2 regions of the Streptomyces sp. NPDC042259 genome follow, and region 2 is predicted to be linked to the other one. Evidence: predicted binding sites of a transcription regulator. Region 2 holds the regulator's gene; the other holds the start of a gene.
What was found. The regulator HspR, encoded in region 2, represses chaperone genes until heat shock. The targets are predictions, from matches to a motif close to TTGAGNNNNNNNNNCTCAA.
Positions count from the first base shown of each region.

Region 1: lon (endopeptidase La) is a predicted target of HspR. The motif match lies at 1,589-1,607, and genes of this name have one in related genera.

Region 1 is NZ_JBVJDW010000005.1:400,125-406,511, reverse strand. Features, by position in the region: gene ACZ6MA_RS17335 (NAD(P)-dependent oxidoreductase) at 1-390, opposite strand, end outside; gene ACZ6MA_RS17330 (helix-turn-helix domain-containing protein) at 521-1,516, shown strand; gene lon (endopeptidase La) at 1,630-4,044, shown strand; gene ACZ6MA_RS17320 (Uma2 family endonuclease) at 4,164-4,751, shown strand; gene ACZ6MA_RS17315 (pentapeptide repeat-containing protein) at 4,792-5,625, opposite strand; gene ACZ6MA_RS17310 (nuclear transport factor 2 family protein) at 5,713-6,153, opposite strand; gene ACZ6MA_RS17305 (PadR family transcriptional regulator) at 6,247-6,387, shown strand, end outside.
Region 2 is NZ_JBVJDW010000007.1:100,181-106,567, reverse strand. Features, by position in the region: gene grpE (nucleotide exchange factor GrpE) at 1-532, shown strand, start outside; gene dnaJ (molecular chaperone DnaJ) at 584-1,762, shown strand; gene ACZ6MA_RS20215 (heat shock protein transcriptional repressor HspR) at 1,764-2,228, shown strand; gene ACZ6MA_RS20210 (pyridoxamine 5'-phosphate oxidase family protein) at 2,310-2,714, opposite strand; gene clpB (ATP-dependent chaperone ClpB) at 2,952-5,606, shown strand; gene ACZ6MA_RS20200 (YbjN domain-containing protein) at 5,672-6,205, shown strand; gene ACZ6MA_RS20195 (hypothetical protein) at 6,260-6,387, opposite strand, start outside.

The DNA of each region.
Region 1 (6,387 bases), on a different contig from region 2:
GCTCCCGATGCCCGGCGGGGTCGTCATGACCGCCCCGTCGAGATAACCGGCGCCGTGCCCGGCGGCCCACGCGGCGGCGGCCCTGGCCTGCTCGGGCGTGCCGGAGGTGAGGTTGACGAGGGTGCGGCCCGCGAGGTCGCCCCCGACGGGGCCGAGGACCGCGTGGACGTCGTCGTAGGTCGTCACGCAGATCACGACCAGCTCGCTCGCGGTGACCGCGTCGCGCACCGAGCCCGCGCGGACGGCCCCCCGCCCGGCGAGCGCGTCGGCCCGGGCGGCCGAGCGGTTCCAGACGGTGGTCGGATGACCGGCCTTGAGGAAGGCGTCGGCCAGTGCCGTGCCCATCGAACCCAGGCCGAGAACGGTCACACTCATGATGTTTCTCCCCATGTGCCGCAGAAGGTGTCGCGGCAGGTGCCGCGGAAGACGATCAAGCAGGACCACGCTCGCACCGCCCGCCGGACCCGGACAGTGGCAGAACTGACGGCCGTCGAAAAATTCCTGCCATACGCTGCCGGGCATGAGCGCTGGTTCCGTGGCCGTAGCCGTGATCGACGACGATGTCCCGTTCTGGGACCTGTACGAGCTGGGGGTGGTCTGCACGGTCTTCGGCATCCCGCACCACGACCTGGCCGACCCCTGGTACGACCTGCGGCTCTGCTCCGCCGGAGGAGACTCGGCGCAGGCCGCGGCCGGTGCGGGCGGCTTCGCGCTGCGCACCCCGCACGGGCTGGACGCGCTGGCCGGCGCGGACACCGTGATCGTCCCCTCGGTGCCGGAAGCCTGTGTCGACGGCGGCCGCGAACTCCCCCCGGAACTCCTCACCGCGCTGCGCCGGGCCGCCGACGGCGGTGCCCGCATGGTGTCCCTGTGCGCCGGTGCCTTCGCGCTCGCCGCCGCCGGGATCCTCGACGGCCGCCGCGCCACCGCCCACTGGCTGCACACCGAGGAACTCGCGCGGCGGTACCCGAAGGTCGACGTCGACGACTCGGTCCTCTACGTGGACGACGGCGACGTCCTCACCAGCGCCGGGGTCACCGCCGGGCTCGACCTGTGTCTGCACCTGGTCCGCCGCGACCTCGGCGCGCACGTCGCCAACCAGCTGGCCCGCCGCCTGGTCGTCCCCGCGCACCGGCCCGGCGGGCAGGCGCAGTACGTCGAGGCGTCCGTACCCGCCGCCGACGACGAGGGCCTCGGGCCGGTACTCCAGTGGGCCACCGGGCACCTGGACCGGCCGCTGACCGTCGACGACCTGGCCCGGCGCGCCGGGATGAGCCCTCGTACCTTCTTCCGCCGCCTCCAGGCGGCCACCGGCACCACCCCGCTGCGGTGGCTGCTCACCCAGCGGCTCGCCCGGGCCCAGTCGCTGCTGGAGTCGACCGCACTGCCGGTCGAGAAGATCAGCGAACTGAGCGGGCTGGGCACCGGGGCCAATCTGCGCCGCCACTTCACCCTGCACTTCGGCGTCACGCCGACGGAATACCGACGGGCCTTCCCGGCGGCGACCCCGACATGATCACTCAGCCATGATCGCTCAGAGCGAACACCCTCGCCCCTGCTCCCGGGAACACCCTCGGCGTCAGAAGCATTGAGTCGGTATAACTCAACTTGCCTGCCGAAGGGGAGATCATGGCTTCGACGTCCACACCGCTCACCCTGCCCGTGCTGCCGCTCGACGACGAGGTGGTGCTGCCCGGCATGGTGGTGCCGCTCGATCTGACCGATACCGAGGTACGGGCCGCGGTGGAGGCCGCCCAGGCCGCCGCCACCGGCGACAACAAGCCAAGGGTGCTGCTTGTGCCCCGGATCGAGGGGACGTACGCGGGCGTCGGCACCCTCGGCACCGTCGAGCAGGTCGGCCGGCTCTCCGACGGCGACCCCGGCGCACTCATCCGCGGCGTCCGCCGCGTCCGCATCGGGGCCGGCACCACCGGGCCCGGGGCCGCGCTGTGGGTCGAGGGCACTCTGATCGAGGAGATCACCCCCGACCCGCTGCCCGGCTCGGTCACCGAGCTGATGAAGGAGTACAAGGCGCTGGCCACCAGCTGGCTCCGCAAGCGCGGTGCCTGGCAGGTCGTGGACCGGGTCCAGCAGATCGACGACGTCGCCCAGCTCGCCGACAACTCCGGCTACTCCCCCTTCCTCACCGTCGCCCAGCGCGTCGAGCTGCTGGAGACCGCCGACCCGGTGGCCCGGCTCAAGCTCGCCGTCGTCCGGCTGAGCGACCACCTCGCCGAGCAGGACGTCGCCGAGTCCATCGCCAAGGACGTCCAGGAGGGCGTCGACAAGCAGCAGCGCGAGTTCCTGCTCCGCCGCCAGCTCGACGCCGTCCGCAAGGAACTGGCCGAACTCAACGGCGACCCGAAGAACGAGTCCGACGACTACCGCGACCGCGTCGAGGCCGCCGACCTGCCGGACAAGGTCCGCGAGGCGGCCCTGAAGGAGGTCGACAAGCTGGAGCGCGCCTCCGACCAGAGCCCGGAGGGCGGCTGGATCCGCACCTGGCTCGACACGGTGCTGGAACTGCCGTGGAACGAGCGCACCGAGGACGCCTACGACATCACCGGCGCCAAGGCCGTGCTCGACGCCGACCACGCGGGCCTCGCGGACGTCAAGGAACGGATCACCGAATACCTGGCGGTGCGAAAGCGGCGCGCCGACCGGGGGCTGGGCGTGGTCGGCGGGCGGCGCGGGGGCGCGGTGCTGGCGCTCGTCGGCCCGCCCGGTGTCGGAAAGACGTCGTTGGGCGAATCGGTCGCCCGCGCCATGGGCCGGAAGTTCGTGCGCGTCGCCCTGGGCGGCGTGCGGGACGAGGCGGAGATCCGCGGCCACCGCCGCACCTACGTGGGCGCCCTGCCCGGCCGGATCGTACGGGCGGTCAAGGAGGCCGGTTCGATGAACCCGGTCGTCCTGCTCGACGAGATCGACAAGGTCGGCTCCGACTACCGGGGCGACCCGGCCGCCGCCCTCCTGGAGGTCCTGGACCCGGCACAGAACCACACCTTCCGGGACCACTACCTGGAGGTCGAACTCGACCTGTCGGACGTGGTCTTCCTGGCCACGGCCAACGTCCTGGAGTCGATCCCGGAGGCGCTGCTCGACCGCATGGAACTGGTGCGGCTGGACGGTTACACCGAGGACGAGAAGGTCACCATCGCCCGCGACCACCTGCTGCCCCGGCAGCTGGAGCGCGCGGGCCTGGAGCCGGACGAGGTCGTGCTGGCGGACGACGCCCTGCGCAAGCTCGCGGGCGAGTACACCCGGGAGGCGGGCGTGCGCACCCTGGAGCGCTCGATCGCCCGGCTGCTGCGCAAGACCGCGGCCCAGCACGAACTGGGCGAGCGGGAACTGCCCGTGACCCTGGGCGCGGACGACCTGCGGGCCCTGATCGGCCGCCCGCACCACACGCCCGAGTCCGCCCAGGACCCGGCCGAGCGCCGCACGTCCGTACCCGGTGTGGCGACGGGCCTCGCGGTGACCGGCGCGGGCGGCGACGTGCTCTTCGTGGAAGCCTCCCTCGCCGACCCCGAGACGGGCGCGGCGGGCCTGACCCTGACCGGCCAGCTGGGCGATGTGATGAAGGAGTCCGCTCGGATCGCGCTGTCCTTCCTCCGCTCCCACGGCGCCGAACTGGAACTGCCCGTCGGCGACTTCAAGGAGCGCGGCGTCCACCTCCACGTCCCCGCGGGCGCGGTCCCCAAGGACGGTCCGAGCGCGGGCGTCACGATGACGACGGCCCTGGCCTCCCTGCTCTCCGGCCGCCGGGTCCGCCCGGACGTCGCCATGACGGGCGAGGTCTCGCTGACCGGCCGGGTGCTGCCCGTCGGCGGCGTCAAGCAGAAGCTGCTGGCCGCGCACCGCGCGGGGGTGACCACCGTCGTCATCCCCAAGCGCAACGAAGCCGACCTGGACGACGTCCCGGCGGAGGTCCTCGCCACCCTCGACGTCCACCCGGTCTCGGACGTCCGCCAGGTCCTGGAACTGGCCCTCGAACCGGCGACGGCCGTCTCGCAGCCGGCACCGGAGATCGCGGCCGCGGCCTAGCGGCGCCGAGCCCGTGGCCGGCCCCCGCGGGGGCCGGCCACGGGCGTGTCCCGGGGCGCGTGCGTATCGTTGTACTGCGCGGCTGCCGGCGATACGCGCGGCAGGGGGAGGAGCGCACGGTGACCATCGAGCTGACCGACAGGATCGAGATGGCCGACAGCGACGAGCTCAGCCTGGACATGATGTTCGACTGGCTGGAGCGGATGCCCGTCCCCGAGGGCTACAAGGTAGAGATCGTCGAGGGGGCCATCTACATGTCGCCGCAACGGGACACGCACTGGGACATCATCGCCGACCTCTATGAGCAGTTGCGGACCCGGTACGCGAGGCAGCAGCTCAAGTCCGACGTGCGCATCGACTTCCCCGGTCGCCTCAACGGCTACGCGACTGATCTGGTGGCCCTCGCTCAGGGGGCGGCCAAGGATTCCAAAGGGCGTTGGCGTTACCAGGACATCGAGTGTGTCGTCGAGGTGATTTCCAAGGACACCGCCGCCAATGACTACGGTCCGAAGAAGGCCGTCTACGCGACCGCCGGTGTCCCCGTGTACCTCATCGTCGACCCCTACTCCGGTCGATGCCACCTCTTCACGCAGCCCAAGGACGGCGAGTACCGGGCCGAGCGCACCTATGACTTCGGCGAGGCGGCCGACCTGACGGACACGGTCGTCGGCCTGTCCCTGCATACCGACGACTTCCCCCGGGACTGAGACCTGCCCCACGGGCCGGGTCCGACCGGCCGGTGGTGACCTACCAGTGCGCCGGCCGGTTGAGCGTCGGCGGCAGCTTCGTCGTGGGGGAGCCCTTCGCCGCGTTGAGCTGGGCCTGGGTGAGGAAGAGGGTATCGGTCAGGTCCGCGCCGGACAGGTCGGCGTCGCGGAAGTCCGCGCCTATCAGGTCCGCCGACCGCAGATCGGCGTTCTTCAGGTCGGCCGCGATGAGGTAGGCGCCCCGCAGGTTCGCGCCCCGCAGGTTCGCACCACCCAGCCTGGCGCCGATGAGGTCGGCCCCCCGGTGGTTCTTCTTGCGGCCCGGGACACCGGCCCGTACGAGTTCGCTGGTGCGCAGCAGCAGGGCGTTCACCCCGGCCCGGACCTCGGCCACGTCCACCTTCGTGAGTTCCTCCGCGCTGCCGCGCGTCAGCCGGTCGGTGTCGTCCAGGGCGCGGCGCAGGTCACCGCGCAGGGAGCGCGCGGCCGGCATCGACAGGGCCTCCGTCAGGTACCACAGCAGCTCGTGGAGCTGCCGCATGACGGGGAACACGTCGAACATCTGCCGGGCCGATTCGGGGGCCTCCCGCCAGTTCCGGCCGAGGAAGGTGACCTGGGAGACCTTCTGGCCCGCGCCGAAGCAGTCGAAGACGGTGCAGCCGGAGAAGCCCCGGTCGCGGAGCCGGGTGTGGATGCCGCAGGTGAAATCCGCCGTGAGGTTCGAGCACGGCTTGCCCGCGTCCTTGTTCACCGCGAAGTCCGCCGAGGCCGCGAAGGGCAGTGCGACGCAGCACAGCCCGAAGCAGCTTCCGCAGTCCGATCGCAGGTCGGCGCGGTCCGGGGCGGGGGTCGGGGCCTCGTGCTGCTTCGGCAAGGTCTCGTACTCCTGGCGGGGGTGAGCGCCGCGCCTGTCCGCGATGCCCTCGGTCGCTTCCCATTCTCCCCGATGTCGCCGGCGTCCTCAGCCGCCGGACGGGCCGGGCGCAGCCGGGACGAGGCCGTCCGCCACCAGGCCCGCGAACACCGCCTGCCCCAGCGTCCGCACGGCGGACTGCGGGCGGACCATCACCGTGAATTCCTTGATCAGACCTTCCTCGTCGAACTGCAGCATGTCGATGCCGTGGATCTGCTTGCCGTCGACCGTGGCCCGGAAGAGCAGGATCTCCGACGCGGCCTCGGAGCCGTCCGTGCCGGTCTCGGCCGTGCCCTCGAACCGGCCGACGTAGCGGAAGTCCTCGAACGTGCGCAGCAGAACGCCGAGCAGGCCCAGCACCATGGGCCGGCCCTCGAAGGGGACGAACTTCACCGGGCTGTAGAAGCGGACGTCCTCGGTGAACAGGCCCTCCATTCCTTCGAGATCACGCTTCTCCACGGCGGTGCGGAAGCGTTCGGCGATCTCCATGGCTCCTCCTGAGAACAGTCATCAATCTGACTAGTCAGATTCTTGAGTAGGTATCCTGCGGTCCCGGGCCGGGAAAGGGAAGGGGCCGAGCCGATGGCTTTGCGACATGCCGTGCTGGCGGCGCTGCTGGACGGCGAGCGCAGCGGATACCAGTTGGCCAAGGCGTTCGATGCCGGCGTCGCGAACTTCTGGCACGCCCTGCCGCAGCAGCTCTACGCCGAGCTGACCAGGCTG
Region 2 (6,387 bases):
CGCCGAGGCCGCCGCCCGGGACACGGCCCTGACGGCACAGCTGGACCAGGCCCGCTCCGCGCTCGCCGAGCGCACCGCGGACCTCCAGCGGCTCCAGGCCGAGTACCAGAACTACCGTCGCCGGGTGGAGCGGGACCGGGTCACGGTCAAGGAGATCGCGGTCGCGAACCTCCTGTCCGAACTCCTTCCCACGCTCGACGACATCGGCCGCGCCCGTGACCACGGCGAGCTGGTCGGCGGCTTCAAGTCCGTCGCCGAGTCGCTGGAGACGGTCGTCGCCAAGATGGGCCTGCAGCAGTTCGGCAAGGAGGGCGAGCCCTTCGACCCGCTGGTGCACGAGGCCCTGATGCACAGCTATGCGCCGGACGTCACCGAGACCACGTGCGTGCAGATCCTGCAGCCGGGGTATCGGATCGGCGAACGGACGATCCGCCCCGCGCGGGTCGCCGTGGCCGAGCCGCAGCCCGGCGCCCAGAAGGGCGAGGGCGACGAGGACGCGGCCGAGGAGAGCGGTGGCCCTGAAAAGGGCTGACGCGCGGGACGTGATGACGCACAGCGGGGACCGGAAGGAGGGACGCCGGGGATGAGCACGAAGGACTTCGTCGAGAAGGACTACTACAAGGTCCTCGGCGTGCCCAAGGACGCCACCGAGGCCGAGATCAAGAAGGCGTACCGGAAGCTCGCCCGCGAGTACCACCCGGACGCCAACAAGGGCGACGCCAAGGCCGAGGACCGCTTCAAGGAGATCTCCGAGGCGAACGACGTCCTCGCCGACCCCAAGCGCCGCAAGGAGTACGACGAGGCCCGCGCCCTGTTCGGCAACGGCGGCTTCCGCCCGGGGCCGGGCGGCGCGGGCGGCGGCTCCTTCAACTTCGACCTGGGCGACCTCTTCGGGGGCGCCCAGGGCGGAGCGGGCGCCGGCGGCTTCGGCGGCGGTGGTCTCGGGGACGTCTTCGGCGGCCTCTTCAACCGCGGCGGCTCGGGCACCCGTACCCAGCCGCGGCGCGGTCAGGACATCGAGTCCGAGGTGACGCTCAGCTTCACCGAGGCGGTGGACGGGGCCACGGTCCCGCTGCGGATGTCCTCCTCCGCCGCGTGCAAGGCGTGCTCCGGCACGGGCGACAAGAACGGGACGCCGCGGGTCTGCCCGACCTGCGTCGGCACCGGCCAGGTCTCGCACGGCGCGGGCGGCGGCTTCTCGCTGACCGACCCCTGCCCCGACTGCCGGGGCCGCGGGCTCATCCCCGAGAACCCCTGCGACGTGTGCAAGGGCAGCGGACGGGCCACGTCCGCCCGGACCATGCAGGTCCGCATCCCGTCGGGAGTTTCCGACGGGCAGCGGATCCGGCTGCGCGGCAAGGGGGCCCCGGGCGAGCGCGGCGGGCCCAACGGCGATCTTTACGTGGTGGTCCACGTCGGCACGCACCCGGTCTTCGGGCGCAAGGACGACAACCTCACCGTCACCGTGCCCGTCTCCTACGTGGAGGCGACGCTCGGCGGCGAGGTGAAGGTGCCCACCCTGGGCGGCCCCCCGGTCACCCTCAAACTGCCGGCCGGCACCCCGAACGGCCGGACCATGCGCGCCCGCGGCAAGGGCGCGGTGCGCAAGGACGGCACCCGCGGCGACCTGCTGGTCACCGTCGAGGTCGCCGTGCCCAAGGACCTCGGCGACAAGGCGCGGGAGGCCCTGGAGGCCTACCGCGACGCGACGGCCGACGAGGATCCGCGGGCGGAGCTGTTCCAGGCCGCGAAGGGAGCTTGAGATGGACGGCCGCCGACGACGTTTCGAACCAGCACAGCCGTATCAGCTGACCGACGAGTCGCCGGTCTACGTCATCTCCGTCGCGGCTCAGCTCTCGGGCCTCCACCCGCAGACGCTCCGCCAGTACGACCGCCTCGGCCTGGTCTCCCCCGACCGTACGGCCGGGCGCGGCCGGCGCTACTCGGCGCGCGACATCGAGCAGCTGCGCCAGGTGCAGCAGCTCAGCCAGGACGAGGGCATCAACCTGGCGGGCATCAAGCGCATCATCGAGCTGGAGAACCAGGTGGCCGCGCTCAAGGCGCGCGCCGCCGAGCTCCAGGCGATGGTCGAGGGCGCGGCCACGGCCATGCAGCAGCGCGAGGCCGCGGTGCACGCCTCCTACCGCCGTGACCTGGTGCCGTACCAGGACGTGCAGCAGACCAGCGCGCTGGTCGTCTGGCGGCCGCGGCGGCAGGGCTCGGACTGAGGGCACCTTCGGGGACACCGGACCGCCATGTACGCGAGGGCCGACGGAACGATCTGTTCCGTCGGCCCTCGCGCGTTCGCCTCAGGCCCGGCCCATGGCCCGGCTCACCGTGATCTCGATGACGACGCGCTCGGGGTTCGGGGCGGGCGTGCGGCCGTAGCGCTCGGCGTAGCGGGCGACGGCGTCGGCGACGACGGCGGCCTCGGTGCGCACCACCGCGCGCCCCTCCAGCGTCGCCCAGCGCCCCCGGTCCAGCTGGCAGACGGCGACGTGGGCGCCGTCGGGCCCGCAGGCCTGGACGTTGGCGACCTTGGTGCTGGTCTTGCGGGTGATGACGCGGGCCACGCCGGCCTCGTGGTCGTACGTGACGCCGACCGGGACGACGTGCGGGGTGCCGTCCGGGCGGGGTGTGGTGAGGGTGCAGAGGTGGTACTCGCGCCAGAAGTCGAGATAGGCGGGATCGGGATTGCGGAGGTCCTGGGCCATGTCCGGCAGCGTAATCGGCGCGTGCGGGCGAGGTGGCGGGAGCCGGGAACCGGGGGTTCACTCGCGGGAGGGACGGGCACACGGCCGGGGGCGCCCACAGCGTGCCGCCACGGCGAAGCGACCGTCCGGGCGACTGCCAAAGCAACCTTGAGTGGAATAGACTCAACTTATCGCAGGTTGACCTCAGCAAGGAACGACCTCAAGGACCGTCGGCGAGCCAGAGGAGGAGCCCGAGCCGTGGATGCCGAGCTGACCAACAGGAGCCAGGAGGCGCTCAGCCGCGCCCATGAGCGGGCCGTGACCGGTGGCCACGCGGACATGACGCCCGCGCACCTGCTGCTCGCCCTGCTCGCGGGCGAGGACAACGAGAACGTCATGGATCTGCTCGTCGCCGTCGGGGCCGACGCCGCGGCGCTGCGGTCCGGGGCGGAGCGGCAGCTCGGCGCCCTGCCGAGCGTGCAGGGGGCCACCGTGTCGCCGCCGCGGCCCGACCGGGAACTGCTCGCCACGATCGCGGACGCCTCGCAGCGGGCCCGCGAGCTGGGCGACGACTATCTCTCCACCGAACACCTGCTCATCGCTCTGGCCGCCAAGGGCGGGCGGACCGGTGAGCTGATGGAACAGCAGGGCGCCACGGCCAAGAGGCTGCTGGACGCGTTCGAGACCGCGAGGGGCGGACAGCGAGTGACGACTCCGGATCCGGAGGGCACCTACAAGGCGCTGGAGAAGTTCGGCACGGACTTCACGGCGGCCGCGCGCGAGGGCCGGCTCGACCCGGTCATCGGCCGGGACCAGGAGATCCGCCGCGTGGTGCAGGTGCTCTCGCGGCGGACGAAGAACAATCCGGTGCTCATCGGCGAGCCCGGCGTCGGCAAGACCGCCGTCGTGGAGGGCCTCGCGCAGCGGATAGTGAAGGGCGATGTGCCCGAGTCGCTGAAGAACAAGCGGCTCGTCTCGCTCGACCTGGGCGCGATGGTCGCGGGCGCGAAGTACCGCGGCGAGTTCGAGGAGCGGCTCAAGACCGTCCTCGCCGAGATCAAGTCCAGCGACGGCCGGATCATCACCTTCATCGACGAGCTGCACACCGTCGTCGGCGCGGGCGCCGGCGGCGACTCCGCCATGGACGCGGGCAACATGCTCAAGCCCATGCTGGCCCGCGGCGAGCTGCGGATGGTCGGCGCGACGACGCTCGACGAGTACCGCGAGCGGATCGAGAAGGACGCCGCCCTGGAACGGCGCTTCCAGCAGGTGCTGGTCGCCGAGCCGTCCGTCGAGGACTCCATCGCGATCCTGCGCGGGCTCAAGGGCCGGTACGAGGCGCACCACAAGGTGCAGATCGCGGATTCCGCGCTGGTCGCCGCGGCCACCCTCTCCGACCGCTACATCACCTCCCGCTTCCTGCCGGACAAGGCCATCGACCTGGTCGACGAGGCCGCCTCCCGGCTGCGCATGGAGATCGACTCCTCGCCCGTCGAGATCGACGAGCTGCAGCGCGCCGTCGACCGGCTGAAGATGGAGGAGCTGGCGATCGACAACGAGACCGACCCCGGCTCCGTGCAGCGGCTGGAGAAGCTGCGCCGCGACCTCGCCGACAAGGAGGAGGAGCTGCGCGGCCTGACCGCCCGCTGGGAGAAGGAGAAGCAGTCCCTCAACCGCGTCGGTGAGCTGAAGGAGCGCCTGGACGACCTGCGCGGCCAGGCCGAGCGCGCCCAGCGCGACGGTGACTTCGACGCCGCCTCCAAGCTGCTGTACGGCGAGATCCCGGCCGTGGAGCGCGAGCTGGAGGCGGCCGCGGAGGCCGAGGCGGAGGCGGAACAGGAAGCGGCCGCCAAGGACCTCATGGTCAAGGAGGAGGTCGGCCCGGACGACATCGCCGACGTCGTCGCCTCCTGGACCGGCATCCCGGCCGGCCGGCTGCTGGAGGGCGAGACGCAGAAGCTGCTGCGCATGGAGGAGGAGCTGGGCCGCCGGCTGATCGGCCAGGGCGAGGCCGTCCGGGCCGTCTCCGACGCCGTGCGCCGCTCGCGGGCCGGTATCGCCGACCCCGACCGGCCGACCGGCTCGTTCCTCTTCCTCGGCCCGACCGGCGTCGGCAAGACCGAGCTGGCCAAGGCGCTCGCGGACTTCCTCTTCGACGACGAGCGGGCCATGACCCGCATCGACATGAGCGAGTACGGCGAGAAGCACTCCGTCGCCCGGCTGGTCGGCGCGCCGCCCGGCTACGTGGGCTACGAGGAGGGCGGCCAGCTCACCGAGGCGGTGCGGCGGCGCCCGTACACGGTCGTCCTCCTGGACGAGGTGGAGAAGGCCCACCACGAGGTCTTCGACGTCCTGCTCCAGGTCCTCGACGACGGCCGGCTCACCGACGGCCAGGGCCGGACGGTCGACTTCCGGAACACCATCCTGATCCTCACCTCCAACCTCGGCTCCTCCTACCTGGTGGACCCGCTGCTCAAGGACGACCAGAAGAAGACGAAGGTCCTGGAGACGGTCCGGTCCTCCTTCCGGCCGGAGTTCCTCAACCGCCTCGACGACCTGGTGGTCTTCCACACCCTGGGGACGGACGAGCTGGAGCGGATCGCCCGCCTCCAGATCGGTCTGCTCCAGCGCCGTCTCACCGACCGGCGGCTTACCCTGGACGTGACCGACGCCGCGCTGCGCTGGCTCGCCGCCCTCGGCCACGACCCGGCCGCGCCGGAGAGCGCCGCTCCCGACCCGAGCTACGGCGCCCGCCCGCTGCGGCGTCTGATCCAGACCGCCATCGGGGACCGGCTCGCCCGGGCGATCCTCGCCGGGGACGTCCGCGACGGCGACACCGTCCGCGTCGACCTCGCACCGGACGGCTCCGAGCTGACCGTCGCCCCGGCCGCCACGACAGGATCGGCGGGCTGACGGGGTTGCGGTGACGGGGCGGGTGTGGGGGAGGATGGCAAGAACCGTACGAAGGGAAATTCACGGTGAGCATCGACCCGTCCTCGATTCCGAATTTCGGGGGCCAGCCCGAACCGCAGGAGGCGGGCCCGACTGGCCCCGTCATCCCCGACCAGGACCTGGTCAAGCAGCTCCTCGAGCAGATGGAGCTGAAGTACGTCGTCGACGACGAGGGCGACCTCGCCGCGCCGTGGGAGCAGTTCCGCACGTACTTCATGTTCCGTGGCGAGGAGGAGCAGCAGGTCTTCTCCGTCCGGACCTTCTACGACCGGCCGCACGGCATCGAGGAGAAGGCCCGGCTCCTCGAGGTCATCGACGACTGGAACCGCCGCACCCTGTGGCCGAAGGTGTACACGCACACCAACGACGACGGCGGCGTCCGCCTCATCGGCGAGGCGCAGATGCTGATCGGCGTCGGTGTGTCGCTGGAGCACTTCGTCTCCAGCACGGTCAGCTGGGTGCGGGCCTCGATCGAGTTCGACAAGTGGCTCATCGAGGCGCTCGGCCTGGAGGCCGACGTGGAGTCCGGTGACGAGAAGCCGGGCGACGACGAGGCCTGAGCCCGCCCGCACGCGCCCCGGCGGGCGCCACGCCCCCCGGGGCGGCGGCGCGCGTCACATCGGGATGCGGGCGACCGTCAGCAGATACGTCCCGTAGAAGAACGAGAGCCCGGCCAGCGCGCCGACCGTCACGACGACGGTGCGCGGCCGGGCTCTCGCCATTCCCACCGCCGCCGGGAGCA